2 regions of the Streptomyces auratus genome follow, and region 2 is predicted to be linked to the other one. Evidence: riboswitches for the same ligand, from Rfam matches in the RefSeq annotation. Region 2 holds a riboswitch; the other holds the start of a gene.
The links. Region 2 has a riboswitch for glycine ahead of gcvP (aminomethyl-transferring glycine dehydrogenase). Riboswitches for the same ligand answer to the same signal wherever they lie in the genome.
Positions count from the first base shown of each region.

Region 1: linked by a shared signal. The riboswitch ahead of gcvT (glycine cleavage system aminomethyltransferase GcvT) and the one ahead of gcvP (aminomethyl-transferring glycine dehydrogenase) in region 2 are both predicted to bind glycine.

Region 1 covers NZ_JBNGCB010000003.1:1,278,263-1,285,679, forward strand. The annotation lists gene BKA18_RS25325 (phosphatase PAP2 family protein) at 1-64, shown strand, start outside; gene BKA18_RS25330 (hypothetical protein) at 215-505, shown strand; gene BKA18_RS25335 (L-serine ammonia-lyase) at 636-2,021, opposite strand; gene glyA (serine hydroxymethyltransferase) at 2,479-3,738, opposite strand; gene gcvH (glycine cleavage system protein GcvH) at 3,830-4,207, opposite strand; gene gcvT (glycine cleavage system aminomethyltransferase GcvT) at 4,336-5,463, opposite strand; glycine riboswitch at 5,615-5,710, opposite strand; gene BKA18_RS25355 (AAA family ATPase) at 5,971-6,669, shown strand; gene BKA18_RS25360 (enhanced serine sensitivity protein SseB) at 6,772-7,417, shown strand, end outside.
Region 2 covers NZ_JBNGCB010000001.1:988,376-995,792, reverse strand. The annotation lists gene ftsR (transcriptional regulator FtsR) at 1-649, shown strand, start outside; gene BKA18_RS04095 (bifunctional nuclease family protein) at 706-1,179, shown strand; gene BKA18_RS04090 (MerR family transcriptional regulator) at 1,367-1,972, shown strand; gene BKA18_RS04085 (DNA polymerase IV) at 2,039-3,490, shown strand; gene BKA18_RS04080 (PRC-barrel domain-containing protein) at 3,397-3,783, opposite strand; glycine riboswitch at 3,898-3,994, shown strand; gene gcvP (aminomethyl-transferring glycine dehydrogenase) at 4,183-7,068, shown strand; gene BKA18_RS04070 (DUF5999 family protein) at 7,145-7,339, opposite strand.

The sequences.
Region 1 (7,417 bases), on a different contig from region 2:
GCTCCTGGAGCCGCTCGCCGTCCCCCGTACGCGGCCGGGCAACGCCCATCCCACGAACAGCTGACGATCCGACCAGGTCTTTCCCAAGGCGGCATGGACGCGTCCCGCGCCGAGCAGCACTGTCCTGGGCACCGGGACGACGGGCGCCTTCCGGCCATCCCGCCACCGGCACCGCCCACGGCACGTACCACCGCACCGCCAGGGGGACACCACGATGAACCAGCCGCTCGACGCCCGGGTGCCGCGCCCGGCCGCCCACGCCTCCCGCGGCCGCTGCCCGGCCGCCGCGCCCAAGGACCCCACCCCGTGCGAGGGCCCGCACGACGCCGCGACCCTCGTCGACCGCCACGGCCGGGAGGTCGCCGGCTGCGTCCACCACTGCGCCCGGGTGCTGGCCGGCCTCGACGGCGCCCGGGTCCACCCCTTCGTCCCCGCGGGCCAGGCCCTGGAGATCTACTCCCGGGCCCGTGAACTCCCGCCCTTCGCCTGGGAGATCGGCCGGTAGCCGGCATGAACCGTGCGGCCCCGGGCCGCGAGGCCCCGGGCCATGAGGTCCCGGAGCACGAGTGAGGGACCGCCGATCCCGCCGGCGGCCCCTCCCCTCCCGGCGCCGATGGCTCAGCGGCGCCGTTCGCTCAGCACTCGATGATGTTCACCGCGAGCCCGCCCCGCGCCGTCTCCTTGTACTTGACGCTCATGTCGGCGCCGGTGTCCTTCATGGTCTTGATGACCTTGTCGAGGGAGACATGGTGGTGGCCGTCGCCGCGCAGGGCCATGCGGGCGGCGGTGACGGCCTTGACCGCGGCCATGCCGTTGCGCTCGATGCACGGGATCTGGACGAGGCCGCCGACCGGGTCGCAGGTCAGGCCGAGGTTGTGCTCCATGCCGATCTCCGCGGCGTTCTCGACCTGGGCGGGGGAGCCGCCGAGGACCTCGGCCAGGCCGCCGGCGGCCATCGAGCAGGCGGAGCCGACCTCGCCCTGGCAGCCGACCTCGGCGCCGGAGATCGAGGCGTTCTCCTTGAAGAGCATGCCGATCGCGCCGGCTGCGAGCAGGAAGCGGACGACGCCCTCCTCGTCGGCGCCGGGCACGAAGTTGACGTAGTAGTGCAGGACGGCGGGGATGATGCCGGCCGCGCCGTTGGTGGGGGCGGTCACCACCCGGCCGCCGGCGGCGTTCTCCTCGTTCACCGCCATCGCGTAGAGCGTGGTCCACTCCATGGCGCGGGCGGCGGCGTCGCCCTCGGAGCGCAGCTGGCGGGCGGAGTGGGCGGCACGGCGGCGGACCTTGAGGCCGCCGGGCAGTATGCCCTCGCGGCTCATTCCGCGGCTGACACAGTCCTGCATGACCTGCCAGATCTCCAGCAGCCCGGTGCGGATCTCGTCCTCGGTGCGCCAGGCCTTCTCGTTCTGGAGCATCAGGGCGGAGATGGACAGCCCGGTGTCGCGGGAGAGCCGCAGCAGTTCGTCACCGGTCCGGAAGGGATGGGTCAGGACGGTGTCGTCGGGCACGATCGGGTTTTCGCCCGCGACGGCGTCCTCGTCGACGACGAAACCGCCGCCCACCGAGTAGTACGTCTTCTCCAACAGGGGCGCGCCGGTGCCGTCGTAGGCGAAGAGGGTCATGCCGTTGGCGTGGTAGGGCAGGGCGCGGCGGCGGTGCAGGATCAGCTCGGACGACTCGTCGAAGTCGATCTCGTGGGCGCCGCCGATTTCGGCGCCCAGCAGCCGCAGGCGCTTGGTGGTGCGGATGCGCTCCACCTCGTCGTCGGCGGATTCGACGTCGACGGTGCGGGGGGAGTGCCCCTCCAGGCCGAGGAGGACGGCCTTGGGGGTGCCGTGGCCGTGGCCGGTGGCACCGAGGGAGCCGAAGAGTTCGGCGCGGACGCTGACCGTCTGGGCGAGCAGGCCGTCCTTCTTGAGCCGTCCGACGAACATCCGCGCGGCGCGCATGGGGCCGACGGTGTGGGAGCTGGAGGGGCCGATGCCGATGGAGAAGAGGTCGAAGACGGAGATGGCCACGGGGGCGGACTCCCTTGTCTGCTCGTGGTGGACGGTGGAGCAATGGAGCAGGAGGTACGTTTCTGCGCCGATTGTCGAGCGTAACGCGGACCGGAGATGTGGCCGCCGGACGGAAACCGGCGGGCATCCGTCGCGGGGGGTAACAGCCGGTGTCGGGGTGGATACGAAAGCCGCGGCGGATGCCGGGCCGGGCCCGGATTCCGGCCGCCGGGGCCCGGTCGCCAGCCTGGTCGGGGACGCGGACGCGGGGCTCGGTCAGGTGCCGGGCGAGGGGGAGGGCCGGGCAGCTGGAGCCGGACGCCCGGGGCCCCGCAGAAGAGGGAGAAGAAGGGGAGAAAGGGGAGGGGCTTGCGGGGCGTGAGCCCAGGGGGACGGCCCCGGGCCCAGCGCCGTGTCCCCGTCACCCCACCCGGCCCGCCGCATCCGGCGGGCCGGGGAGGTCAACGCATGAGACGCGTCACAGCGACGGGTAGAGCGGGTACTTGTCCGCCAGGGCCGTGACCCGGGCCTTGAGGGCGTCGGCGTCGTAGGCCGGCTTGAGGGCCTCGGCGATGATGTCGGCGACCTCGCGGAAGTCGTCGGTGGTGAAGCCGCGGGTGGCCAGTGCCGGGGTGCCGATGCGCAGTCCCGAGGTCACCATCGGCGGCCGCGGGTCGTTGGGGATGGCGTTGCGGTTGACCGTGATGCCGACCTCGTGGAGACGGTCCTCGGCCTGCTGGCCGTCCAGCTCGCTGTCGCGCAGGTCGACCAGGACGAGGTGGACATCGGTGCCGCCGGACAGCACGGAGACGCCGTGCTGCTTGACGTCGTCCTGGACCAGGCGCTCGGCGAGGATCCGGGCGCCGTCGAGGGTGCGCTGCTGGCGCTCCTTGAAGTCGTCGGAGGCGGCGACCTTGAAGGAGACGGCCTTGGCGGCGATGACGTGCTCCAGGGGCCCGCCCTGCTGGCCGGGGAAGACCGCGGAGTTGATCTTCTTGGCCAGCTCCTGGGTGGAGAGGATGACGCCGCCGCGCGGGCCGCCCAGGGTCTTGTGCGTGGTGGTGGTCACGACGTGGGCGTGCGGCACCGGGTTGGGGTGCAGCCCGGCGGCGACCAGGCCGGCGAAGTGCGCCATGTCGACCATGAGGTAGGCACCGACCTCGTCGGCGATCCGGCGGAACGCGGCGAAGTCCAGCTGGCGGGGGTAGGCGGACCAGCCGGCCACGATCAGCTTGGGGCGGTGCTCCTTGGCGAGGCGCTCGACCTCCTCCATGTCGACCAGGTTGGTCTTCTCGTCGACGTGGTAGGGCACCACGTTATAGAGCTTGCCGCTGAAGTTGATCTTCATGCCGTGGGTCAGGTGCCCGCCGTGGGCGAGGTTGAGACCCAGGATGGTGTCGCCCGGCTTGATGAGGGCGAACATGGCGGCGGCGTTGGCCTGCGCGCCGGAGTGCGGCTGGACGTTGGCGGCCTCGGCGCCGAAGAGGGCCTTGATGCGGTCGATGGCGATCTGCTCGACGACATCGACGTGCTCACAGCCGCCGTAGTAGCGGCGGCCGGGGTAGCCCTCGGCGTACTTGTTGGTGAGGACGGAGCCCTGGGCCTCCATGACGGCGACGGGGGCGAAGTTCTCCGACGCGATCATTTCGAGGGTGGACTGCTGGCGGTGGAGTTCGGCGTCGACGGCGGCGGCGACATCGGGGTCGAGCTCATGGAGGGAGCTGTTCAGAAGCGACATGAGTCTTTCCTGGGGAGTCAGGGGGCGCGATGGGTCCCCCGGAGTCCGGGGGAGCGTCCACTCGGGCGGTGGCGGACGGGGAGCCGGCGGCTCAGCTCTGGATGAACGCGGCGTACTCGTCGGCCGAGAGCAGCTCGGCCGGCTCACCGCTGGTCTTCACCTTGAACAGCCAACCGCCCTCGAACGGGGCGGAGTTCACCAGCGAGGGGTCGTTGACGACGTCCTCGTTGATCTCGGTGATCTCCCCGTCGACGGGCGAGTAGAGATCGCTGACCGACTTGGTCGACTCCAGCTCGCCGCAGGTCTCACCCGCCGCGACCGTGGTACCGACCTCGGGGAGCTGCACATAGACGACGTCGCCGAGCGCGTTGGCCGCGTGCTCGGTGATGCCGACCGTCGAGACGCCTTCCTCGGCGCCCGACAGCCACTCGTGCTCCTTGCTGTAGCGCAGCTGCTGGGGGTTGCTCATGGCTCGATTCTCCTGTACGCGAGGGTGTGGTCGTGAAGCGGGTCGCCCCTGGCGGAGCCAAGGGGAGGTTCTTGCACAGTGCGACGCGCGGGTGCGCGCCGTGGCCGGCTCCCGGCGGGAGCGGTCCGCTACTTCTGCCGCTTGTAGAAGGGCAGCGCGGTGACCTCGTACGGCTCATGGCTTCCACGGATGTCCACGCAGACACCCTCGGTGCCCGGTGTGGCGTAGGCCGCGTCGACATAGGCGATGGCGATCGGCTTGCCCAGGGTGGGGGAGGGCGCCCCGGAGGTGACCTCGCCGATGACCGTGCCGTCGGCGCTGACGACCGGGTAGCCCGCGCGCGGGACTCGGCGGCCCTCGGCGACCAGACCCACCAGCTTGCGCGGCGGGTTCGTCTCGGCGCGCTCGGCGGCCGCCGCCAGCGCGGCGCGGCCCACGAAGTCACCGTTGTTGGTGGTCTTCTCGAACTTCACGACCCGGCCCAGGCCCGCGTCGAACGGCGTGGTCGCGGTGGTGAGCTCGTGCCCGTACAGCGGCATGCCCGCCTCCAGGCGCAGGGTGTCGCGGCAGGACAGACCGCAGGGCACCAGCCCGGCGTCCTTGCCGGCCGCGGACAGCGCCTCCCACAGGGCGACCGCGTCCGCCGGCCGGACGAACAGCTCGAAGCCGTCCTCGCCGGTGTAGCCGGTACGGGCGATCAGCGCCTCGACGCCGGCGACCGTGCCGGGCAGGCCCGCGTAGTACTTCAGGCCGTCCAGGTCGGCGTCGGTCAGCGCCTTGAGGATGCCGGGGGACTCCGGGCCCTGCACCGCGAGCAGTGCGTAGGCGTCGCGGTCGTCGCGGATCGCGGCGTCGAAACCGCCGGCCCGCGCGCTCAGCGCGTCCAGCACCACCTGGGCGTTGGAGGCGTTGGCGACCACCATGTACTCCTGGTCGGCCAGGCGGTAGACGATCAGGTCGTCGAGGATGCCGCCCTCGGCTTCACAGATCATGGTGTAGCGGGCGCGGCCGGTCTTCACGCCGCCGATGTTGCCGACCAGCGCGTAGTCGAGGAGATCGGCGGCCTGCGGGCCGGTGACGGTGATCTCGCCCATGTGGGAGAGGTCGAAGAGGCCGGCGCGGGTACGGACGGCGACATGCTCGTCGCGCTCGCTGCTGTAGCGCAGCGGCATGTCCCAGCCGGCGAAGTCGGTCATGGTCGCGCCGAGCGCGCGATGGGTGGCATCCAAGGCAGTACGACGGGGGGCAGCAGTCATGGTTCCGGGCTCCCGGGCATGGGTGAGAGGACGTTCTCCCCATCTGTCATCGGAACCTGAGAGGTTCACCGGGATCCTGCGAACGGACCCGGTTTGCACCTTGGGTGGAGCCATCCCGTAGGCCGGGCGGTGACTCGCTTTTCAGATCTGCCTCGCCCGTGCGGTATAGGGGCCTGAGAGATTCAAGGGAGGACTTGCTCCTTCGGCGCCCCGCCTTGGCGGCCGGGGACTCTCCCGCGCGGGTTCAAGCGGCCGGTATGGAGTTGGCGGTGCACAAGTGAGACGCGGTGTGCACGTGGCGGCCACATCATTGCACGGGATCGCCCGATACAGCAGCCCTGGTGGGCGGCCGGCCCATGACGTGGGCAGATCGGACAACCACCTTGATGGGCATTACCTTTTCTTGACACTCTGCGGGTACGGGACGGACTCGAACCGGAACAGAACCGGACGGGGAGGGTGATCACGGTGCACGGAGAAGCGGCATACGGTGCCACTTCAGGGGTCGTGTCTGCCGAAGCCGTACGTCCCGGCGCCGTGCCGGGGGCGGCCGCCGCCGTGTCCCGCGGCGGCCGTCCGCGGCGCAGGGTCCTGCGGCCCGGCCGCCGCGCCGGGGTCGTGGATCTGCGGGGCGCGGGGCGGGCGCGCGGCGCGGTCGAGCTGCGGTTCCCGGCCGGCGATCTGGTGGTGGTCTCCGGGCTGCCGGGCAGCGGCAAGAGCACCCTGATGCAGCGCGTGGTGCCGCCGCTGGACCGGCGCGGCGCCCTGGTGCACCGCATCGATTCGCAGGACGTCCGCGAGCGCTGGGAGCGCGGCCGGCTGCGCCGGCTGCCCTACGCCCTCTACCGCCCGCTGGTCCGGGCCGCCCACTATCTGGCGCTGCGCCGCGCGCTGCGCTCCGGCGACAGCGTGGTGGTGCACGACTGCGGGACCCTGGCGTGGGTGCGCGGCTGGCTCGCCCGGGCGGCGGTGCGCGGCGGCCGCGGACTGCATCTGGTGCTGCTCGATGTGCCGCCGGAGGTGGCGCTGTCCGGCCAGGAGTCGCGCGGGCGCGGGGTGTCGGGGTACGCCTTCGCGCGGCACCGCGGGGCGGTGGGCAGGCTGGTCGGCGCGGCGGAGGCGGCCCGGCTGCCGTACGGGGTCGGCTCGGCGGTCCTTCTCGACCGGCGGGCGGCGAACACCCTGGAGACGATCGGCTTCGACTGAGCGGAGCCGACCGCAGCGGGCCCGTGCCCCGCGGGTTTCTCCGCGCGCTTTCTCGTCTAGGGTCGACGGCCAGAAGGTGCGGTTTGGAACGGGTGGATTGACATGACATTTCCGGAGCAGGGGATACCGCAGCTGGCGTGGCCGGCGAACGAACTCGAAGAGGTCCTGGCCGCCGCGGTCGGGCATCCCGGCGCGGGCGGCCGGATCGTCGAGGTCCTGGGCCGCAGCCGGGTGTGGGTGCCGTTGCCCAACGGCGGCGGCCCGCAGAGCGCGGGCCCCGGCGCCCGCGGCCTCGATCTGCCCACCCTCGAACTCGACGGTGCGCCCTACGTCCCGGTCTACAGCTCCGAGCAGGAGTTCCTGCGGGTGGTCGGCTCGCACCTGTCCTTCACCGTCGCCCCGGCACGGGAGTTCGCCCGCGGACTGCCGCCGCAGGTCGGTATCGCGGTCAACCCCGACGGCACGATAGGCGTCCCGCTGCCGCCCGCCGCGGTCTGCGAACTCTGCCGGGCCGGCCGGCAGGCCGGGGACGGTCTGCCGAGCGGCGGCCGGGTGCGGCTCTTCGAACCGGACTGGCAGCACGAGCCGGTGGACTTCCTCGCCGCCGCCGGACTGGAGTTCTCCGCCGCCGGAATTGTCCTGACTGCCCGGCGTGCCCTGGCAAGTGTCGAGGGCGACACGCCCGCGCTGTTCGTCGGTGTTCAGGTCGCCGCCGACCCCGCCGCAGTGCACGACGGCACGGCCCGCG
Region 2 (7,417 bases):
GGAGTTTCCCGAGGTCACCATCTCCAAGATTCGCTTCCTGGAGGCCGAGGGGCTGGTCGAGCCGAAGCGCACGCCTTCCGGATACCGCAAATTCACGCCGGCGGACGTGGAGCGGCTGGCGAACGTCCTGCGGATGCAGCGGGACCACTATCTGCCCCTGAAGGTCATCCGGGAGCATCTGGACGCCCTGGAGCGCGGCGAGCAGGTGCAGCTGCCGGCTCCGGCCACACCCTCGCGGGATCTCGTCGAGGGTGTCCACGACGCGGGCGCGGAGCGCCCTACGGCTGCCCGGATCGGCCGCGCCGAGCTGCTGGCCGCCGCGGAGGTGGACGAGGCGACGCTCGCCGACTGGGAGTCGTACGGACTCATCGTCTCCCATGCGGAGGGCGGATACGACATCGAGGCCGTCACGGTGGCCAAACTTGTCGCGGACCTGGGCCGTTTCGGTCTCGAACCGCGGCATCTGCGTGCGGTGAAGGCGGCTGCCGAGCGTGAGGCGGGCCTGGTCGAACAGGTCGTTGCACCCCTTCGGCGGCACCGTAACCCACAGACCAGAGCGCATGCCGAGGCGACCGCCAGGGAGCTGGCGACGCTGTCCGTACGGCTGCATGCAGCCCTCCTGCAGAGCGCCCTGCGGGTCCGGCTGTAGTGAGCAAACGAGTGCCCGACTACCCAAACCTGCCGGGCACGTCCTAGGGTTGCTGTGTGAACGAGCTCGACGTCGTGGGTGTCCGGGTGGAAATGCCTTCCAGCCAACCGATCGTGCTCCTGCGGGAGGTGGGAGGCGATCGTTACTTGCCCATTTGGATCGGGCCAGGGGAGGCCACCGCCATCGCTTTTGCCCAGCAGGGCATGGTCCCTGCCAGGCCGCTGACGCACGACCTTTTCAAGGACGTGCTCGAAGCGGTGGGCCAGGAACTGACGCAGGTCCGCATCACGGATCTGCGCGAGGGGGTTTTCTATGCCGAACTCGTCTTCGCGAGCGGAGTCGAGGTCAGCGCGCGTCCGTCCGACGCCATAGCGCTGGCGCTGCGCACCGGAACGCCGATCTTCGGTACCGACGGTGTGCTGGACGACGCGGGGATCGCCATCCCGGACGAGCAGGAGGACGAGGTGGAGAAGTTCCGCGAGTTCCTCGACCAGATCTCTCCCGAGGACTTCGGCACCAACAGCCAGTGATTTCGGCCGGTCGAACCGCCTGTTTCCGGCCAAACAATTAGCCGTTCCCCGTGCGGGGTCACGAGAAACCACTCGTAGGGTGATTATCACTCGGCGTGGCGAGCGCGGCGATCGTTGACGCACCCCGAGTGACTGCATACCGTCGATATGGCAGGTCCCGTCCGGGACGTGGAGGACGGAGGGCGGCGTGGCAATCACCGGCGACGGTATGGCGGCGGAAGGGGCGTTGCCGCTCCACTCGGGCGCGGCAGCGAACCATGCCCCGGCACCGGCCGCGGCGGTGTCGGGGGACTGCGAGGCGCAGAACATCGGCTATCGCGGCCCGACCGCCTGTGCGGCAGCGGGCATCACCTATCGGCAGCTCGACTACTGGGCGCGTACCGGCCTGGTGGAGCCGAGCATCCGGCCGGCGTACGGCTCCGGCACCCAGCGGCTCTACAGCTTCCGGGACGTCGTGGTTCTCAAGATCGTCAAGCGGCTGCTGGACACCGGGGTGTCGCTGCAGAACATCCGGACCGCCGTGCAGCATCTGCGGGCGCGGGGACTGGCGGATCTGACGCGGATGACGCTGATGAGCGATGGGGCGACCGTCTACGAGTGCACCTCGCCCGACCAGGTCGTGGATCTGCTCCAGGGCGGCCAGGGCGTCTTCGGGATCGCGGTGGGCGTGGTGTGGCGGGACGTGGAGGGTGCGCTGTCACAGCTCCACGGGGAGCGTGTGGACACCGGCGAGACGCTGGTCGGGAAGAACCCGCACGACGAGCTGGCGCGACGGCGCAACCGGGCCGGCTGAGCCCCCGGCGGTGAGCGCGGCCCGGCATCGGGCCGATTGTCAGTGGCATGGGGCAGCATCGGAGATGTGAGACCTGCGCCGACGATCCTGCATCTGGACATGGATGCGTTCTTCGCGGCCGCCGAACAGGCGGCCAAGCCGAGTCTGCGGGGAAAGCCCGTGGTCGTCGGCGGGATCGGGGCGCGCGGAGTGGTCTCCACGGCCTCCTACGAAGCCCGGGTGTTCGGCGTCCGCTCGGCGATGCCCACGGCCCAGGCGCGCCGGCTGTGCCCCAATGCCGCCTATCTGGCCCCTCGCTTCACGCTGTACCGCCAGGTGAGTGAGGCGGTGATGGAGCTGCTGCATGCGCTGTCACCGCTGGTGGAGCCGCTCAGCCTGGATGAGGCGTTCGTCGATCTGGAGGCCGGTGGGGTGCCGCCCCGGACCGAGGCCGTACGGGCCGTGGGGGAGCGGCTGCGGCGCGATATCCGGGTCACCACGGGGCTGACCGGCTCGGTGGGGCTCGCCGGGGCCAAGATGCTGGCGAAGATCGCGTCCGAGGCGGCCAAGCCGGACGGGCTGGTGGTCATCGAGCCCGGCACCGAGCGGGAGCTGCTGGGCCCGATGACGGTGCGGACGCTGCCCGGGGTGGGCCCGGCGACGGCCGAGACGCTGCGCCGGGCCGGGATCCACACCGTCGCGGAGACCGCGGAGGCCGGCGAGGCCGAGCTGGTGCGGCTGCTGGGCAGGGCGCACGGCGCCGGGCTCTACGCCATGGCGCTGGGCCGGGACGACCGCCCGGTGGTGGCCGAGCGGGACGCGAAGTCCATCTCGGTCGAGGACACCTTCGAGGTCGACCTGACCGACCGTGCGCGGGTGCGCAGCGAGGTGCTGCGGCTGGCCGACCGCTGCGTACAGCGGCTGCGGGCGGCAGGGCGCTCCGGGCGGACGGTGGTGATCAAGGTGCGGAACTACGACTTCTCGACGCTGACCCGCTCCGACACGCTCCGGGGGCCCACCGACGACCCTGCGGTGATCCGGGAGGCCGCCGTACGGCTGCTGGAGACGGTGGACACCACCGGCGGCGTCCGACTGCTGGGTGTGGGGGTCAGCGGGCTGGCGGACTTCACGCAGGAAGACCTGTTCGCCCAGGTGGCGACGGAGCGGGAGGCGGCGGAGACCGCGAAGGCGGCGGAGGCGGACGGTGGCGGGGCGCAGGTGCCGGAAGCCGGGGAGGAGCTGCCGAGGCGCTGGCACCCGGGCCTGGACGTCGTGCACGACGAGTACGGTGCCGGCTGGGTGCAGGGGAGCGGGGTGGGGAGAGTGACCATCCGCTTCGAAACGCCGTGGTCCGCACCGGGAAGGGTGCGGACCTTTGCTGTCGAGGACCCGGCGCTGCGGCCGGGGGAGCCCCTGCCGCTGGTGGGCGGGGGGCCGGCGGATGCTCAGTCGTCCGAGCCGGCGATCTTGCCGAAGTCGCTGTCGCCGGAACCGGGCGAGGACACCGGATCGGTGGGGGAGGAGATATCCAAGCGGTAGTGGTGGTAGAGCTGGAGCTCTTGCTCGGGGGAGAGATGGCGGCCCACGCCGAAGTCCGGCGCGTCCTTGATCAGCTTGCGGTCGTAGGGAATGTGCAGGCCCTCACCGACCATTTTGCTGGGCTCGAGGGGGACGAACGCGTCCCGGCTGAAAAGTCCGGTGCGCACGGCCGCCCACTCCGGTTCCCCCGTCGCGTCGTCGAGATAGACCTCGTCGATCGTGCCTATTTTCGCGCCGTTCCGGTCGAACGCTTTGCGGCCGATCAGGCTCCGGGGATCGATATCGGTTTGCACGGCCCCTCCAATTGGTCGCAACTGCCCTGTGACAACTACCAAACGGCACATTTCATGCCCCGGCCACTCGAAGGATCCCTCGAGTGCTGCGCTGGTAGGCTGGCGAATGGCCGTAGACCCCGTGCGGGAGAGTCCTTGTCGTTCGCGACCAGGGCGCCGAAGGAGCAAATCCTCCCCGGAATCTCTCAGGCACACGTACCGCATGGACGAGGTCACTCTGGAAAGTAGGGCGGGCCGCGGAAGGCACAGCTCCGGGACCCCTCCTCACCGACGGTGAAAGCCGGGCCGCCTCGCGCGGGCCGGTGAAGCTCTCAGGTTGAGATGACAGAGGGGGAGGCCGTCCGGGCACCCGCGCCGTGGTGCCCCTCGTAGGTCGCACCGACCAGGAGGCCCCCGCAGATGACCACCAATCGCATCTCCTTGACCGAGCTGGAAAGCGGCACCCCCTTCGCGCGCCGGCACATCGGTCCCGACCACGAGGCGCAGGCGAAGATGCTCGCGCAGGTCGGTTTCGGTTCGCTGGACGAACTGACCGCCACCGCCGTACCCGACGTGATCAAGAGCGCGGAGGCGCTCGGCCTGCCGCAGGCCCGTACCGAGGCCGAGGTCCTGGCGGAGCTGCGCGGCCTCGCGGACCGTAACCAAGTGCTGTCGTCCATGATCGGACTCGGCTACTACGGCACGTTCACCCCGACGGTGATCCTGCGGAACGTCATGGAGAACCCGGCCTGGTACACCGCGTACACGCCCTACCAGCCGGAGATCTCGCAGGGCCGCCTGGAGGCGCTGCTGAACTTCCAGACCATGGTCGCCGAGCTGACCGGGCTGCCCACCTCCGGAGCCTCCCTCCTGGACGAGGGCACCGCCGCGGCCGAGGCCATGGCGCTGTCCCGCCGGGTCGGCAAGGTCAAGCAGGGCGTCTTCCTGGTCGACGCCGACTGTCTGCCGCAGACCATCGCCGTGATCGAGACCCGCGCCGAGCCGACCGGCGTGGAGGTCGTCGTCGCCGACCTGAGCGCGGGGATTCCCGCCGAGGTCGCCGAGCGCGGCGTCTTCGGCGTGCTGCTGCAGTACCCGGGCGCCTCCGGCGCGGTCCGCGACCCGCGTGCCGTCATCGAGCAGGCTCACGAGCTGGGCGCGATCGTCACCGTCGCCGCCGATCTGCTGGCCCTGACGCTGCTGGCCTCGCCCGGCGAGCTCGGCGCGGACATCGCGGTCGGCACCACCCAGCGCTTCGGCGTCCCGATGGGCTTCGGCGGCCCGCACGCCGGCTTCATGGCCGTACGTGACCAGTTCGCCCGCAGCCTGCCCGGCCGCCTGGTGGGCGTCTCCGTCGACGCCGACGGCAGCAAGGCCTACCGCCTCGCGCTGCAGACCCGTGAGCAGCACATCCGCCGCGAGAAGGCCACCAGCAACATCTGCACCGCGCAGGTGCTGCTCGCCGTCATGGCCGGGATGTACGCCGTCTACCACGGCCCCGAGGGCCTGCGGACCATCGCCCGGCGCACCCACCGCTACGCGGCGATCCTCGCCGAGGGCCTGCGGGCCGGCGGCGTGGAGATCGTGCACGGTGCGTACTTCGACACGCTGACCGCGCGGGTGCCCGGCCGGGCGGCCGAGGTCGTCGCCGCCGCCCGGGAGGCCGGTGTCAACCTCCGGCAGGTCGACGCCGACCTGGTCGGTATCGCCTGCGACGAGACCACCGGACGCGCCGAGCTGGCCGGTGTCTGGGCTGCCTTCGGCGTGCAGGGCGACATCGAGCAGCTGGACGCGGCCGTCGCCGAAGCGCTGCCGCAGACGCTGCTGCGCGGCGACGACTACCTCAGCCACCCGGTGTTCCACCAGTACCGCTCCGAGACGGCGATGCTGCGCTATCTGCGCACCCTCGCCGACAAGGACTACGCGCTGGACCGCGGCATGATCCCGCTCGGCTCCTGCACGATGAAGCTGAACGCCACCACGGAGATGGAGCCGGTCACCTGGCCCGCCTTCGGCCAGCTGCACCCGTTCGCGCCCGCCGACCAGGCCGAGGGCTACCTCACGCTCATCCAGGAGCTGGAGGAGCGGCTGGCCGTCGTCACCGGCTACGACAAGGTCTCCCTCCAGCCGAATGCCGGATCGCAGGGCGAGCTGGCGGGCCTGCTGGCCGTCCGTGCCTACCACCGCGCCAACGGCGACGAGCAGCGCACGGTCTGCCTGATCCCGTCCTCGGCGCACGGCACCAACGCCGCCAGCGCGGTGATGGCCGGTATGAAGGTCGTCGTCGTCAAGACCGGTGAGGACGGCGAGGTCGACGCCGACGATCTGCACGCCAAGATCGACAAGCACCGGGACGAGCTCGCGGTGCTGATGGTGACCTACCCCTCCACGCACGGTGTTTTCGAGGAGCACATCACCCAGATCTGTGCGACGGTGCACGACGCCGGCGGCCAGGTCTACGTCGACGGCGCCAACCTCAATGCGCTGGTCGGCCTCGCCGAGCCCGGAAAGTTCGGCGGCGACGTCTCGCACCTCAACCTGCACAAGACCTTCTGCATCCCGCACGGCGGCGGTGGCCCCGGCGTCGGCCCGGTCGGCGTCCGCGCCCACCTGGCGCCGTATCTGCCCAACCACCCGCTGCAGCCCGCCGCGGGCCCCGAGACGGGCGTCGGGCCGATCTCCGCGGCTCCCTGGGGCTCGGCCGGCATCCTGCCGATCTCCTGGGCGTACGTGCGGCTGATGGGCGGCGAGGGCCTCAAGCGCGCCACCCAGGTCGCGGTCCTGAGCGCCAACTACATCGCCAAGCGGCTGGAGGCGCACTACCCGGTGCTCTACACCGGCCCCGGCGGCCTGGTCGCCCACGAGTGCATCATCGACGTCCGGCCGCTGACCAAGGCGACCGGCGTGAGCATCGACGACGTCGCCAAGCGGCTGATCGACTACGGCTTCCACGCGCCGACGATGTCGTTCCCCGTGGCCGGCACGCTGATGATCGAGCCGACCGAGAGCGAGGACCTCGACGAGCTGGACCGCTTCTGCGACGCGATGATCGCCATCCGGGCGGAGATCGAGAAGGTCGGCTCGGGGGAGTGGGACAAGGACGACAACCCGCTGCGCAATGCCCCGCACACCGCGGCCGCGCTCGGTGGCGACTGGGCGCACCCGTACACCCGCGAGGAGGCCGTCTTCCCGGCCGGCGTCGACGCCGCGGAGAAGTACTGGCCGCCGGTGCGCCGCATCGACGGTGCCTTCGGTGACCGGAACCTCGTCTGCTCCTGCCCGCCGCTGGACGAGTACGACAGCTGATATCGGCGAACAGCATCAAGGGCCCTCGGCAGGTGTGCCGGGGGCCCTGGTGTTTCGCGTTCCGGGCGGCCGCAGGTCAGGCGGCGGCGGTGGCCCGGGCCCGGTGCGGGGCGATGACCTGCCCGTTCGGTAGCAGTTCACCGGTGTCCTCGAAGAGCAGGACGCCATTGCAGAGCAGGCTCCAGCCCTGCTCCGGGTGGTGCGCCACGAGATGTGCGGCCTCCCGGTCGGTGGAATCTGCTGACGGGCAGGGCGGTTGGTGCTGACACATGGAAGTTGTCTTTCGCTGCGGTGTGGTGAACGTCGTCGTGCGGCGCGATGAGGTGTTCATGGCCGCTCCCCCGTTTCC